Regions from separate parts of the Planococcus sp. 11815 genome, predicted to be linked through region 3. Evidence: riboswitches for the same ligand, from Rfam matches in the RefSeq annotation. Region 3 holds a riboswitch; each other region holds the start of a gene.
What was found. Region 3 has a riboswitch for S-adenosylmethionine ahead of metK (methionine adenosyltransferase). Riboswitches for the same ligand answer to the same signal wherever they lie in the genome.
Positions count from the first base shown of each region.

Region 1: it holds a riboswitch for S-adenosylmethionine, as region 3 does, so the genes downstream of both, M1Q06_RS03865 (5-methyltetrahydropteroyltriglutamate--homocysteine S-methyltransferase) here and metK (methionine adenosyltransferase) in region 3, are expected to answer to the same signal.
Region 2: it holds a riboswitch for S-adenosylmethionine, as region 3 does, so the genes downstream of both, mtnK (S-methyl-5-thioribose kinase) here and metK (methionine adenosyltransferase) in region 3, are expected to answer to the same signal.

Region 1 is NZ_CP096991.1:757,623-762,835, forward strand. Features, by position in the region: gene M1Q06_RS03855 (glycosyl hydrolase 53 family protein) at 1-151, shown strand, start outside; gene M1Q06_RS03860 (aldo/keto reductase) at 305-1,123, opposite strand; gene M1Q06_RS03865 (5-methyltetrahydropteroyltriglutamate--homocysteine S-methyltransferase) at 1,272-2,399, opposite strand; SAM riboswitch class I at 2,493-2,598, opposite strand; gene M1Q06_RS03870 (class I SAM-dependent methyltransferase) at 2,836-3,429, opposite strand; gene M1Q06_RS03875 (phytoene desaturase family protein) at 3,676-5,157, shown strand.
Region 2 is NZ_CP096991.1:240,376-245,588, reverse strand. Features, by position in the region: gene M1Q06_RS01350 (sugar ABC transporter substrate-binding protein) at 1-189, opposite strand, end outside; gene mtnA (S-methyl-5-thioribose-1-phosphate isomerase) at 186-1,247, opposite strand; gene mtnK (S-methyl-5-thioribose kinase) at 1,244-2,434, opposite strand; SAM riboswitch class I at 2,514-2,667, opposite strand; SAM riboswitch class I at 2,975-3,087, shown strand; gene mtnW (2,3-diketo-5-methylthiopentyl-1-phosphate enolase) at 3,158-4,381, shown strand; gene M1Q06_RS01330 (2-hydroxy-3-keto-5-methylthiopentenyl-1-phosphate phosphatase) at 4,378-5,043, shown strand; gene M1Q06_RS01325 (methylthioribulose 1-phosphate dehydratase) at 5,040-5,213, shown strand, end outside.
Region 3 is NZ_CP096991.1:1,251,100-1,256,312, forward strand. Features, by position in the region: gene pckA (phosphoenolpyruvate carboxykinase (ATP)) at 1-1,563, opposite strand, end outside; SAM riboswitch class I at 1,801-1,911, shown strand; gene metK (methionine adenosyltransferase) at 2,116-3,312, shown strand; gene M1Q06_RS06460 (gamma carbonic anhydrase) at 3,348-3,857, opposite strand; gene M1Q06_RS06465 (alpha/beta hydrolase) at 3,957-4,757, shown strand; gene M1Q06_RS06470 (LLM class flavin-dependent oxidoreductase) at 4,808-5,213, shown strand, end outside.

The DNA of each region.
Region 1 (5,213 bases), 490 kb from region 3:
TAATTGGAGCCAGCCTGAACTAGACGGTATCCTTGTGGAAGACGGTACAGTGACAATCGGCGGAAGCGTGAAAGCAAATGGCGGGGCTTGGGGAAGTCTAGATGACTTTTCCTTGTTCCGGATGCAAGATGCTGATGCAGTGAATCAATAACTGAAAATCTGACCTAGATACTCAAGAACGATCAATGTTCGTGAACAGGTTAAGCTCAACAACGAAGGGATGTGTATCCTAAAAAAGGATCATCTTATTTTGGTTGGAATTGAGTTAGGCAGATAAAATGAAAAACCGCCCAAGGGCGGTTTTTTATTTGGCGCGAACATCTTCAAAAGCATCGAGCTTTTGAAGATCCTCTGGAGAGATGGTGAACGCCAATTGACTATTTTCAACGATGCGTTCTTTGTTCGTTGATTTCGGAAGCGGCAAAGTGCCATGCTCCAGACAATAACGAATGCACAATTGAGCAGGGGTAACGCTGTATTTAGCAGCCATTTCTTTGATTTCAGGGCTGTTCAAGATTTGGCCAGTTGCCAGCGGAGAGTACGCTTCTACGACAATATTATGTTTTTTGCAAAACTGTAGCAGGCTCGCTTGATCACGACCGATATAGAATGGGATTTGATTCGCCATAGGTACAATGTCGCAGGAATCCAAAAGCGCCTGAATATCTTTTTCCGAAAAGTTCGAAACGCCGATTGCCCGAATTTTGCCGTCCTTATAAAGCTTCTCCATCGCTTTCCACGATTCAATATTGCCTTCTGTACAATCTTTGCCGACTTCGTCCCACGGCCATGGCGCATGAATCAAATAAAGATCTAACACATCGACTCCGAGATTTGAAATCGTTTCTTCAAAAGCCGCTAATGTTGCATCATAGCCTTTAATTTCAGCAGGAAGCTTGCTGGTGATAAAGACCTCTTCCCGAGAAATGTTAAAATCTCGAATCGCTTTTCCAACATTTTCCTCGTTCTGATAGGCTAAGGCCGTATCAATATGAGTATAGCCATTTTCTAAAGCAGTCGTTACTGCGGCATAAGCTTCTTCATTTGGGATTTGCCAAGTGCCAAATCCGATAGTGGGAATTTCAACTCCATTGTGGAACGTGAAAAACTTTTCGTTTGCCATGGAAATATTTCCTCCTCTTTATCGAACGCTCTTTTTTATTGTACGACTTTTCTGTCAACAGGGGAACTCTAACCCGCGGTGTCCCTGTGCACCACACAATTATTCCAAGCAAAAAGGCAAGCGCAAATTTGCGCTTGCCTTTTGTCGTTTACTCTCCGAAGATCTCTTCAGAAACTTCCACGATGTATCGCAGTTTGTCCCATTGCTGTTCTTCGGTGAGGATATTGCCGTGGTGAGTCGAAGCGAATCCGCATTGCGGGCTGATGCATAGCTGCTCGAGCGGCACATGTTTTGCGGCTTCTGCGACGCGTGCTTTGATCGCTTCTTTGTCTTCAAGTTCACCATTTTTTGAAGTGAAGACGCCGAGCACAACTCTTGGTCCACCGTTTGGAATGTACTCAAGTGGCTGGAAGCTGCCGGAGCGGTCGTCGTCGTATTCAAGGAAGAAGCCGTCGACTTTTTCTTTGGCGAACAAAGTCGGCGCGATCAATGCGTAGCTGCCTTCAAATGCCCAGTCGGATTGATAATTGCCGCGACACAGGTGAGTCGTCACAGCGAGGTCTTCCGGCTTGCCTTCCAGCACGCCGTTTGCGACACGAAGCGCCAAGTCGATCAAATACTCGCGATTGTATTTTCCATCGTTGAACGGAATGTCCGGAGATGACAAGCCAGCGATATAGACATCGTCGATTTGGATATAGCGCGCGCCGGCATCATAAAATGCCTGGAAAGCGTCGCGGTAAGTTTGAATGACGTCTTTCGCGTAGTCTTCCAAGTCCGGATAGATGGCTTCATCGCGGATGCCTTGGTTGAAAAATTGGTTCGGGCTTGGAATCGTCAATTTCGGCACAGCGCGGCCGCCGACGATTTCCTTGAATTCAATGAAATCACTGAGAAATGGATGGTTTTCATTAAAAGAAATCTTGCCGATATTGCGCACGTCATAAGCTTCCGTTTCGACGTTTTTGAACTGATAGCCTTTTTCCGGCGTGTAACCTTCGAAGCCATTGATATGCGCCATGAAATCAGTATGCCAGAACGTGCGGCGGAATTCGCCGTCCGTCACTGCTTTGAGACCGACTTCGATTTGCTTGTCGACGATGCGCTTGATTTCCGTCGTCTCGACTTCCCGCAGCTGTTCCGCTGTGATTGTGCCTACTTTGAACTGTTTGCGCGCCTCGTGAATGCTGTCGGGGCGCAATAAGCTCCCGACGTGATCAGCCTTGAATGGGGCAGTTGTTAATTTTTGGTTTGTTTGAATAGTTGAATGGATCATGTGAAATTCCTTCTTTCTGTTTTTAGTGTGAGTGGTGGAAATAAAAAACGGGCTTTCTTCGAAAAGAAGAAAGCCCGTTTTGGAAAAGCATTCTTCTTATCTTCTAGGCTTATGCCTATTGGAATTAGCACCTTGTCCTGAAATAGGGCGGTTGCTGAGACTTCACAGGGCCAAATCCCTCCGTCTCTCTTGATAAGAAATCGACTATTAAGTTAATTGCTGGTTGATGTTGTTCACATTAAACCAATCTTCGGACAATTGCAAGGAAATTGGGAATTATTTTTTTGTGCCTGTGCACCACACAATTCGAGTAGTGCCCCATGCAGGATAAGTGAATAAGAAATACCTTCAAATCAGGATCAGTAATATTCCTTCCGTATTTTCATGCCTTCAGGTAAATAGTCATAATTGTGCCGTACACAGGGACAGTTACAATTCACAACGGTTTCCGGCTCTCAATGGTCAAAAATAGTCCGCCGTAATAGGATTCCACCTTCACAATTTCCAGAGGGGAGCGATTCACCAAATCGATTGTATCGCGGTTCAAATGGCAGCCGTCGCATAGCTTTTTCCAGACGGGTGTCAAGGATTCCTGAGTTTTGCCCATGAGCGGTTGGTCCATTTTGACGTGCTCGAACATGAGGATCTGGGCGCCGGGTTTGCTGACGCGGTAGATTTCTTCGAGCGCTTTGACCGGGTCTGGAATCGTGCAGAATACTAAGGTCGCGACGACCGTATCGAAGCTGTCATCGGCAAAGGGCAGTTTTTCAGCGACTGCTTCGTACGTGCGAATCGGTGTCTTCGACTGTCGGATGCGTTTGCCGGCCTGTTTACTCATCTCCGGGTTTGGTTCGATGGCGTCGACCCGTTCGGCATTTTGATAATAGCGGAAGTTCGCACCTGTTCCGAAACCGATTTCGAGCACGCGACCTTGCGCTTTTTGAACCAGTCCGGCGCGGATTTTTTCAAAGCGCGTCTTCTCGAGCGGCTTCATGGCCGTGTCATATATATGCGGTAAAAATCCAGCCATAGTGATCAACTCCTGTCTTGTGTATTGCATCTTTCTATACCATTCCACTTTCCCTGTCAATGTCCTGTTTATTCCTGGAATGAACGGTTTGTCTAGGATTATACAAAAACTATACAATCAGCGTTTTTAAGCTTATTATGAAGGGAATAACAAGGACAATGGCAAGGCATTAAAGAAATCTCCGTACAGGCGGTTTTAGCGTAAAAAAGAAGGATACATATTTCATTAAAAAGGGGCGGTACATATATGGGGAAAGCGAAGAAATCCGTAATCGTAATCGGAGGCGGGCTTGGGGGCTTGTCGGCGGCGATTTCATTGCAGCAAAAAGGCTATGAGGTTTCGTTATATGAAAAGAACGAGCATATCGGCGGGAAAGTGAACCGCTTAGAGCGGGACGGCTTCGGTTTTGACTTGGGCCCGTCGATTTTGACGATGCCGCATATTTTCGATCGCTTGTTCCAAGGCAGTGGCAAGAAAATGACGGATTACGTTCCGATGCAACGCTTAGAGCGTGAGTGGCGCTCATTTTTCCCGGACGGCACGGTGATCGATCTGTACCATGACCTTCATTTGATGGAGCGGGCGAACCCGGCACTGTCGAAAAAGGACATGAAGGAATACTACGCGCTGCTCAAGTACGCGAAGCGGATTTACGAAACGACCGAGCGCAGCTATTTGAAGGAAGGGTTTGAATCGCCGAAGGAGGCCGTCGCACAAAACGGCATCCTTGCGACTCTGACCGGATTCGATTTGACCTCGACGATGTACAGCGCGATTTCCAAGCGCATCAATAATCCTCATTTGCGCGACATGCTGTCGTATTACGTGAAATACGTAGGGTCTTCGCCGTATAGCGCACCCGCTGTGCTCAATATGATGATTTATATGCAACACGCACAAGGCTGCTGGTATGTGCCGGGCGGCATGGAGAGACTGGCGCGCGAAGAAGGCGTCCAGATCCATACCGGCATGGGCGTGATTCGTGCCTTGACGAGTGCGGAAGGCAAGATCACCGGCGTCGAACTCGAAGACGGCAGCTTCCAAACCGCTGATTATTACGTATCGAATATGGAAGTCATCCCGTTCTATCAAAAAATGGTCAAGGCGGAGCATGAGTTTGTCGATAAGCTCGAGAAGAAATACGAGCCGGCGAGTTCCGGACTCGTTTTGCATCTCGGCGTCAAGAAGACCTATCCGCAACTGAACCACCATAATTTCTTCTTCTCGGACAATTTAAAAGAGCAGATGGACAAGGTGTTCGAGCGTCATGAATTGCCCGACGACCCGACGATCTATCTCGTCAACGTCAACAAGACCGACCCGACGCAGGCGCCGGAAGGGTATGAAAATATTAAAATCCTTCCGCATATCCCGTATATCCAGGACAACCCGTTCACGCCGGAACAGTACAAGGAATTCGAAGAGCGAGTCATCAATAAGCTCGAACGCATGGGGCTCGACGGCTTGCGCGATAATATCGTCGTACGCGATGTCTGGACGCCGCATGATATCGAACGCATCTACGGTTCGGACCGCGGAGCGATTTACGGAACGGTTTCCGACAAGAACAAGAACGGCGGCTTCAAGCACAAGAAGCAAAGCGAACTATATGACAACCTGTATTTTGTCGGCGGTACGGTCAACCCGGGTGGCGGCATGCCGATGGTGACCTTGAGCGGCCAGCAAGTGAGCGATAAGATCGTCAAACGCGACAATGCAAGCAAGTAGAAGTCTTTAGTTGAAGCGTGTATTGGATTTCCTGTCTTCATAGCCTGGACTAATTA
Region 2 (5,213 bases), 1.0 Mb from region 3:
AGAAAAAGTTCCGAGATTCTGCTGCATGATGAGTGCGATTTTCTTGCCTGTGAGTGGATGGTCCGCTGCCGCTTGCTGGTCGTCTGGAGCCGTTTCCTCTGCGGTCGCCTCACCTTTTGGCTGACATCCTGAAAGTAAGATAGCGAACACTAAACCAAATAAAATGAACCATGCTGATTTGTTTTTCATATCATTTCTCCTTTTGATGGCACCGCATAAAGCTGTGTCTCGATTGTTTGTTTATCGTTTGGACGGATGACGCCTCGTTCAGTGATGATCGCTGTAATATATGTTGCCGGTGTGACATCAAAAGCTGGATTGAACACTTTCGTTCCGTCCGGTGCGTTTTGTTGCGTGCCAGTAGCAATAACTTCTTCTGCCGCCCGTTCTTCGATTGGGATGGCGTTGCCTGTATCAAGGGATAGGTCGAATGTGGACACCGGTGCCGCTACATAAAAAGGAATGCCATATACATGTGCTAAAATCGCCAAGTTGAGCGTACCGATTTTATTAGCCGTGTCGCCGTTGGCTGTAATGCGGTCTGCTCCCACGATAATCGCTTCGATTCCTTTTGCAGCAATCGTGTGCGCCGCCATACTGTCGGTGATGAGCGTGACGTCGACTCCTGCCTGCTGCAATTCCCAAACGGTCAAGCGCGCCCCTTGGAACAGCGGGCGGGTTTCACATGCGTATACTTCAAACTCACGCCCGCGCTCTATGCCGAGATGAAACGGTGCGAGTGCGGTTCCATATTTGGCTGTCGCAATCGATCCGGCATTACAAATCGTCAGGATTTTTTCTTTATCTACGAGTAACTCGAGTGCATGTTCGCCGATATTGCGGCATGCCGCTTCGTCTTCATCGCGGATCAACTGCGCTTCTTCAATCAGTTGCGCTTTTGCTTGTGCCACCGTCCCCGCCTGTTCGATCCGTTTTACTAATCGATCGATGGCCCATGCCAGATTGACTGCTGTCGGCCGGGAAGAAATAAGATAGGCGGCATCTTCTTTTACGTGATCACGAAACAATTCGATGTCTGCCGTCTCGTGCCGTCTTGCCGCGAGTGCCAAGCCATAAGCTGCTGCAATGCCGATCGCCGGAGCTCCGCGTACTTTCAGCTGGAAAATCGCTTCGTGCACTTGCTCCAACGTTTCAAGAGTTTCATATTGGACGGCCTGCGGAAGCAGACGCTGATCCAAAATGGTCAGTTGTTCATCTTTCCAGATGACCGATAACGGAATGGTCATTTGCTCAACTCCTTAATTGCCGATTCCAATTCAGCGATGGACTGATAACTCAGGCGTGTTTGAATCAATGTTTCCCCGGCTTTCAAGGTTTGCCGCTTGCGGTCGATTCGTGTTGCCTCGTCTGCGATATCGTCCAAGTCGCGGACATGCGCCAAGCCGATCGTCCGGCGGATCAATTCACACCCAGCAAAGCCGATCGCATCGTGAAAGATTTTTCCGATGGCGTATTCACGGTAACCGGCCGTCGTCTTATACGTTTCGATTCCATCGCTTTCCCATAAACCTGAAAATTGCTGCTCGAACTCTTGCCATGTGCGAGTGATGTCATGCAAAATCAGTTCGCGCTCTTCGCCGCTTCGCGTAATCGCCTGGACAATCAAATTGGCGAGAAACAAACCGATATCAAAACCGATCGGTCCATAGAAGGCGAATTCCGGATCGATGACCTTCGTATCATGCTGGTCGACGAAAATGCTGCCGGTGTGCAGATCTCCATGTAAAAGTGCTTCCGCTTCCGTCAAAAAGCTGCGCTTCAGTTTGGCTACTTCGAATTTCAGTGGCTCGTTGCCCCAAATCGCTTGCGCCGCTTCACGCAACGGCTCTTCAAAATCATTCGTTTCGTGATCGAAAAACGGATCGGTGAAAATGAGATCTTCGGTGATTTTGCACAGCTCCGGATTAGAAAACTCAGCCGCAAGCCGCTTTTTCTCGAACGGATGCAAGCCGAAATCCGACGTGTAGAACAAAGTGTGCGCCAAATAGCCGCCGATATGTTCCGCGAGCTTCGGGTAATGCTTGCCGTCGATCAGGCCGTTGCGTAAAATCGCCAAATGCGATAAGTCTTCCATAACAGTGACAGCAAGCGCAGCATCTGTCGCATAAACTTCCGGCACACGTTCCTTCGCGAGCTTGCCGTGCAGCTTCAAGGCATTCGCTTCAATGGTCGCCCGGTGAAGTGTCAGCGGCCAGCTTTCGCCGACGACTTTCGCATAAGGCAAGGCTTGTTTGATGATGAGCCCTTGCCCTGTAGCAGAATCACTGATGCGGAATACGTAATTCAAGTTGCCGTCTCCAATTTCTTCACTTTGCAATGCAGCTTCAGGTGCAAATACGTCCAACTCTTGTGCCAAGCGAATCGCTTCTTGTTCAGTCAATGCTTTGTATGTAGATGATGCTGTAAGTGTCATATTTATTTGCCTCTTTTCTGTAGAATAATAAAAAGCCTCTTTCCCGAAAGAAAGAGGCGCAGAATAAGAGATCCCATGCCTCTTATCTTTCAGAAATGTACATTTCTGATGGAATTAGCACCGTGCCTTAAGGGATCGAAATCCCGGCGCCAAAGCGCCCCGTCTCACAACGGCATTACGGTCGGTTGCTGGGCGTCATCGGGCCATTCCCCTCTGCCTGCTCTTGATAAGAGTGCTACTATGCAACATTATGAAGTTCTGAAACGAATCCTAGCATGATTCGGAATTCATTGTCAATAAAATATTTCGAAAAAATGAAATTCTTCCAGCTAAAGACTAGTTCTTTACTCGGGTTGTCAATTTCGCCAAGCGACCTCGGCGTTTTTCTCAAATATTTTGGGCATGCCATTCTCTAGTGACTGGTCGCCGTGAATTGGCAAGTGGATATTTTTCAGATATTTTTGATTTTCTCCGTTGACAGATACCGTTTGCCATGAAATAATCAGAATTACTTTGCAACACTAACAATTTCATAATCTATTCTTATTCAGAGCAGGTGGAGGGACAAGCCCTACGAAGCCCGGCAACCGGTCCAATCATGGACACGGTGCTAATTCTTGCAGCCAACTTATTGAGCGGCTGAGAAATAAGAAGGCGTTAATTCTTAACCTCTTCTTATTTGTGAAGAGGTTTTTTTATGTCCACTAAGCAGGAGGGTTATTCATGAGCGGTGTTATCGCAACATATCAATTATTCGGCAAAGCCGGTTCATTCGAAAAAAAAGCAGAAGCCATTGCACTCGGTTTGACGGTTGGATCGTGGACCGATTTGCCATTGCTCGAGCAGCAGCAATTGCAACAGCATAAAGGGCGCGTCGTGTCGGTCGAAGAATTCTCGCACGTCACCCATCCCACTAAGCACGGAGTCATCCAAGCCCATTTGAAAATCCATTACCCGGCGGCCAATTTCTCAGCGGATCTGCCAGCCATCCTGACGACCGTTTTTGGCAAGCTGTCGCTCGATGGCGAGATCAAATTACTTGATTTGGATTTTGAGGAATCCTTGCTCCGCCAGTTCCCAGGCCCGCGTTTTGGCATTGACGGCATTCGCGACACGCTTGGCGTCACGGGGCGCCCGCTCGCCATGAGCATTTTTAAAGGCGTCATCGGACGTGACCTCGATTATTTATCAGATCAACTCCGTCAACAGGCACTCGGCGGCGTCGATTTGGTGAAAGACGATGAGATTTTATTCGACAACCCGCTGACGCCGTTTGACAAGCGCATCCTAGCAGCACGTCGTGTGTTGGACGAAGTGTACGCAGAAACCGGCCATCGCACGCTCTATGCCGTCAATTTATCCGGACGGACGTCGAGCTTGCGCGACAAGGCGCGGCGGGCAAGTGAACTCGGGGCGGATGCTTTATTGTTCAATGTCCATGCCTACGGATTCGACGTCTTGCAGGAACTAGCTGAAGACGAAGAAGTGGCACTCCCGCTGATGGCACATCCCGCATTCAGCGGCGCCTACACGTCATCTGATTTTTACGGCGTTTCCACGGCGCTGGCACTTGGCAAACTGACACGACTAGCCGGAGCCGACTTTAGCTTATTCCCATCCCCTTACGGCAGTGTGGCACTCGAGAAACAAACGGCATTGCAGCTCGGGCGCGAACTAGTCAGCAACAGTCCATTAAATCGCAGCTTCCCGGTGCCATCTGCCGGCATCCACCCGGCACTCGTGCCCTTGCTTTTGGAAGACTACGGCATCGACAGCATCATCAATGCCGGAGGCGGCGTCCATGGCCATCCGGACGGCGCTGCTGCCGGCGGAAAAGCATTCCGCCAAGCGATCGACGCCGCCCTTCAAGGACAGCCTTTAACAGAAGCCGCCAAACACCAAGAAGAATTACAAAAAGCTTTAGCATTATGGGGTGAGACCGTATGAACAAACCGGTAATATTTTGCGACTTCGACGGAACGGTGACTTCCCGCGATAATTTGATCGCCATTATGAAACAGTTTGATCCGCCGGGTTGGTCGCCGATAAAAGATCAAATTCTTGATCAGCGCATTTCCATACGTGAAGGCGTCCAGCAAATGTTTTCCTTGCTGCCTTCTTCCGCCAAACAACAAATCATCGCCTACACGCTCGACCAAGCGGAAATCCGTGAAGGCTTCGCCGATTTTGTCGCCTACACGAAACGCCACGACATCCCGCTCTATATCGTCAGCGGAGGCATCGACTTTTTCGTCTATCCATTGCTCGAGCCATACGGTCCATTCGCTGGAATTTATTGTAACGAAGCGGATTTCTCGAATGACAAGATCCATATCCGTTTCCCACACGGCTGCGACGAACAGTGTGACAGTCAAGGCTGTGGCTGCTGCAAACCATCCGTCATGCGTCGCATCATGTCGGAGCAATCGACGAGCATCGTCATCGGTGATTCGATTACCGACCTGCAAGCCGCCAAGCAAGCAGACCTCGTCATCGCCAGGGATTTTCTGATCGACAAATGCGAGGAGCTCGGCATTGCATATGAAGCCTTCAAAAGCTTCCACGACGTGACGGATATTCTCGACGCCAAGCTAGGGGTGATTTCATGAGTGCTTACGAAACCCGCTGGCAAGAACTTGCCGAAGTGAAGCGATCGCTCGCTGCGCGCGACTGGTTTATGGGTACGAGCGGCAATTTGGCGATCAAAGTATCAGATGAGCCGCTCGAATTTCTTGTCACTGCCAGCGGCAAAGACAAATACAAAGAAACAGCCGAAGAT
Region 3 (5,213 bases):
GCTGATGCCAGCATCCACAGTGCCGAATTTTTCAAAGTTGTCTTTGAACTTCTTCGCCAATTCCTGTGCTTTTTGATCATAAGCTTCTTTATCAGCCCATGCATTGCGCGGGTTCAATACTTCAGTCGGCACGCCTGGGATTTCTGTTGGCATGTTCAAGCCGAAGACCGATTCATGTTCCATGTCCACGCCGTTCAAGTCGCCGCGGATCGCTGCGCGGACCATTGTGCGTGTGTAGGACAGTTTCATGCGGCTTCCGACGCCGTAAACCCCGCCAGTCCATCCTGTGTTTACCAGGTAGACGTCTGCGCCGTGCTCATCGATTTTGTCGCCGAGCATTTCAGCGTAAACTGTCGCGTGAAGCGGAAGGAATGGTGAGCCGAAGCATGTCGAGAATGTCGCTTCCGGTGAAGTCACACCGCGTTCTGTGCCGGCCAGTTTTGATGTGTATCCGCTAAGGAAGTGGTACATCGCTTGTTCTTTCGTCAATTTGCTGATTGGAGGCAATACGCCGAATGCGTCCGCAGTCAAAAAGACGATCGTTTTCGGGTGCCCTGCAACAGAAGGGACGACGATATTGTCGATAGCATCGATCGGGTACGCTGCACGCGTGTTTTCTGTTAACGATCCATCGTCGTAATCAGGGATGCGGGTTTCTTCATCGACGACGACGTTTTCAAGGACAGAGCCGAAACGGATGGCATCGAAAATCTGTGGTTCATTTTCACGAGACAAGTTGATCGTTTTTGCATAGCAGCCGCCTTCGATGTTGAAGACGCCGTTATCCGACCAGCCATGTTCATCGTCGCCGATCAATTTGCGGTCTTCGTCAGCTGACAAAGTCGTTTTGCCTGTGCCGGAAAGGCCGAAGAACAAAGCGACGTCATCGTTTTTGCCGACGTTCGCTGAGCAGTGCATCGGCAGGATGCCTTTTTCAGGAAGGATGTAGTTCATGATCGAGAAGATGGATTTTTTCATTTCGCCTGCGTATTCCGTACCGCCGATCAAGATGATTTTCTTTTCCATCGAAACGATGATGAAGGTTTCGGAATCCGTTCCGTCCACCGCAGGGTCTGCATGGAAAGTCGGGGCGTAAACGACAGTGAATTCAGCTTCATGCGCCTTCAGTTCTTCCGCAGTCGGGCGGATGAACAATTGATGGGCGAACAGGTTATGCCATGCGTATTCATTGATTGTCTGAATCGCAAGGCGCGACTCAGGATCTGCGCCGGCAAAACCTTTGAAGACGTACAAAGCGTCTTTTTCTTTCAAATGATTGAGGACTTTAGCATATAGGTTTTCAAAGATTTCAGAGGAAATCGGGCGGTTGACGCTGCCCCAATCAATTTTATCTTTCGAAATCGCCTCTTCTACCATATACTTGTCTTTAGGCGAACGGCCCGTGTATTTGCCGGTTTCCGCTTTGACAGCACCTTCACGCGTCAATACTGCCTCCCCGCGGGATGTTGCAGCTTCCACCAATTGTGGAACGGATAGTTGCGTATTAATATTCGAGCCGTTCAAAAGCTCTTTCAAATCATTTGCTAGGTTCACTGAAGTCATATATATGTACCTTCCTTTTCGTTTATTCCCAAATGAATGGGGAAGATGTATATTCGAACATTAGTATAACACATTGACGCGATTAGTCTATACTAATAACTAGAAATCTGTCAATGTTAACGATTTGTGCTGTTTCAATAGTAGAAAAAGATGCATGCTTAAAAGTCTGACAATCGTTTCCGGTAAAAACGTTGACAGTGCTTGCTGCATTCCGTATGATGGGAAATTGAACGGATACTCTTATTCCGAGCTGGTGGAGGGTGCAGGCCCAATGAAACCCGGCAACCTGCTGCAATTGCAGCGATGGTGCCCAACCTGAAGCAAGGCGAATGCCTTGGACGATAAGAGTGAAAGGTGCTTATGATGATTATTCCTTTCCTCATTGCTTGAAGATGAGAGAAGGGATTTTTTTATGGAATGCCCTTAATCCTCGTGTGCAGGCTGAAAAAGCTGGAAGTTCAATTCCTATAAACGGAAACGGACTTGACATGGGAAAACGAGTACCGTATCAATTTCGAGAGCAATCTCGCAGGATATAAGGAGGAACTTTTTTTGACAAACCGTCGATTATTCACATCAGAATCAGTAACAGAGGGCCATCCGGATAAGATTTGCGACCAGATTTCAGACGCAATCCTGGATGCGATCCTGACAGAAGACCCGAATGCGCGTGTCGCATGCGAAACGACCGTAACGACAGGGCTCGTCCTTGTCGCAGGCGAAATCACGACATCCACATATGTAGACATTCCGAAAGTGGTCCGCCAGACAGTTAAAGAAATCGGCTATACACGCGCGAAATACGGATTCGATTCCGAGACAAGCGCAGTGTTGACAGCGATCGATGAGCAGTCGGCAGATATCGCTGCAGGCGTCAATGTGGCACTTGAAGCGCGTGAAGGCCAGATGACCGATAAGGAATTGGATGAGATCGGAGCAGGCGACCAAGGCTTGATGTTCGGGTATGCGTCAAACGAAACAGAAGAATTGATGCCATTGCCGATCAGCCTGGCGCACAAACTCGCACGCCGCTTGGCAGAAGTGCGCAAAGAAGAAATCTTGCCGTATTTGCGCCCTGATGGCAAAACGCAAGTAACGATTGAATATGATGAAAACAATAAACCGGTGCGTGTCGATACGATCGTCATTTCGACGCAGCACCATCCGGAAGTTTCCTTGGAGCAAATCCAGCGCAACTTGAAGGAATACGTCATCAATGCAGTCGTACCTGCTGAACTGCTAGACGCTGAAACGAAATACTTCATCAACCCGACAGGCCGTTTCGTCATCGGCGGGCCTCAAGGTGATGCAGGGCTTACAGGCCGCAAGATCATCGTTGATACGTACGGCGGTTATGCACGACACGGCGGTGGGGCATTCTCCGGTAAAGACGCGACCAAAGTCGACCGTTCCGGTGCCTATGCAGCACGCTATGTGGCGAAGAATATCGTTGCTTCTGGCCTCGCCGATAAATGTGAAGTGCAGCTTGCTTATGCAATCGGCGTAGCACATCCGGTATCGATTGCTGTCGATACGTTCGGCACAGGGAAAGTCAGCGAAGACAAATTCATCGAACTCGTACGCGCAAACTTCGATTTGCGCCCAGCCGGGATCATCAAGATGCTCGACCTGCGCCGCCCGATCTACAAACAGACAGCGGCTTACGGCCACTTCGGCCGCACGGATGTCGACCTTCCGTGGGAACGCACAGACAAAGCGGATGCTTTGAAACAACAAGCAAACGCATAATAAAAAGCAGGCGGATATTTTTCCGCCTGCTTTTTCTATTGAAGTGATTTATAATAAGCTGCTTTTTCCGCGTATTCCCGGACAATGCGTTCCATATCTTGTTTGTCCGCTTCGTTCAGCTCACGCACAACTTTTGCAGGACGGCCGAATGCCAGTGTGCCCGCTGGGATTTTCTTTCCTTGTGCGACAAGGCTGCCTGCGCCGATAAAAGCCCCTTCGCCAATTTCAGCGCCGTCCAGAATGATCGAGCCCATGCCGACCAGAGCGCCTTTTCTAATTTTGCAGCTGTGAAGCGTCACTTGGTGGCCGATGGTGACATCATCTTCCAAAATGAGCGGGTTGTCCGGACTTTGGTGGAGCATCGATAGGTCTTGGATATTGGTGTTTTTCCCGATAATAGTCGGTGCCACGTCGCCGCGGATGACTGTGTTGAACCAGACAGAAGAATTCTCGCCGATCGTCACATCACCGGTGACGGTAGCATAATCGGCAATGAATACCGATTTGTCAATCTTTGGTGATTTGTCTTTATATGGATAGATCATGGCAAAGCTCCTTTATCATTGATAAGATGTAATTAGTTCTAATCGTATCAAAACAACGGAAAAGGTCAATCGATCAAGCTGTATAGGGAGGCGCGGATTATGTGGAAATGGCAAGCGGAAGGCGAGGCAACAGGCGTTATCGTGTTGATCCATAGTGCATACGAGGAACATAAGCGCTATGCGTGGCAAATCGAGCAATGGCGGAGGAGCGGCTTTCATGTCTATATGGGTGATTTGCCGGGCCACGGGACGCTAGCAGCAGCTGATTCGGTACACCGTGAAACATTTTTCGAATATGATAAGACGGCCGCTGAACTGCTGCGCCTGGCAGCGGGCAATGACTTGCCGGTCGTGCTCGCGGGACATGGGCTCGGCGCAGCGATCGCCATCCATGCCCTTGGAGAAAACCGCCATCCTATAGCAGCGCTTATTCTCACGTCGCCATGGTTTGAACTGCAAAAAGTGCCGAGCAAGCCAACACTTGCGTTGTCCGGAATCAGCAAGCTTACTGGAAAAGGTAAAATCGACCATGGCATCGAATTGCGCCATTTGACGAGACGCAAGTTCCAGGATGAATTGGGAGGGAGAGACCGAGCGATCCAATCGCTCAGTTCACCGGCCTGGTGGAAGGAATTGCAAAGCTATTTGGAACAAGCAGCACAAATGCAACTTCAGGATATTCCGATCATGCTCAACACTGGCCAGCGTGATTTGATTACGCGCACGGCAGCAGGGCGCACTTGGCTGTCCAAGCAAGCCGTCAATGAGTTCCATTTCAAGGAATGGCCGTTTTGCTACCATGATCTGCTGCAGGAACCCGAGCGGGATGAAATATTCAAGGCAGTCCTATACTTTGCCGAATCCGCAGCCGAAGCGGAAAGAATGCGCCGCAGCCAATAATCCTATAGTATATTCATAATTATAGGTAATGATAAAAAGGAGAGATGGAGATGCCGCTTCGTTTCAGCATATTAGACCAATCCCCGATTTCACAAGGCCAGACAGCTAGCGAAGCTTTGGCCGATACGGTCCGGTTGGCGCAACACGCAGAAAAATGGGGCTATACGCGCTTTTGGGTATCGGAACATCACGATGCCAAAACTTTGGCGGGCTCTTCTCCGGAGATCCTGATCAGCCATATCGGTGCCAGGACTCTATCGATCCGCTTGGGTTCTGGCGGTGTCATGCTGCCGCATTATTCGGCATTTAAAGTGGCCGAGAACTTTAATTTATTGGAGAGCCTGTATCCTGGGCGTATCGATGCAGGAGTGGGCCGTGCGCCAGGCGGCATGCCGAGAGCATCGTTCGCTTTATCGAATGGCCGCTTGCGGGATGCGGGGCGCTTTCCTGAACAAT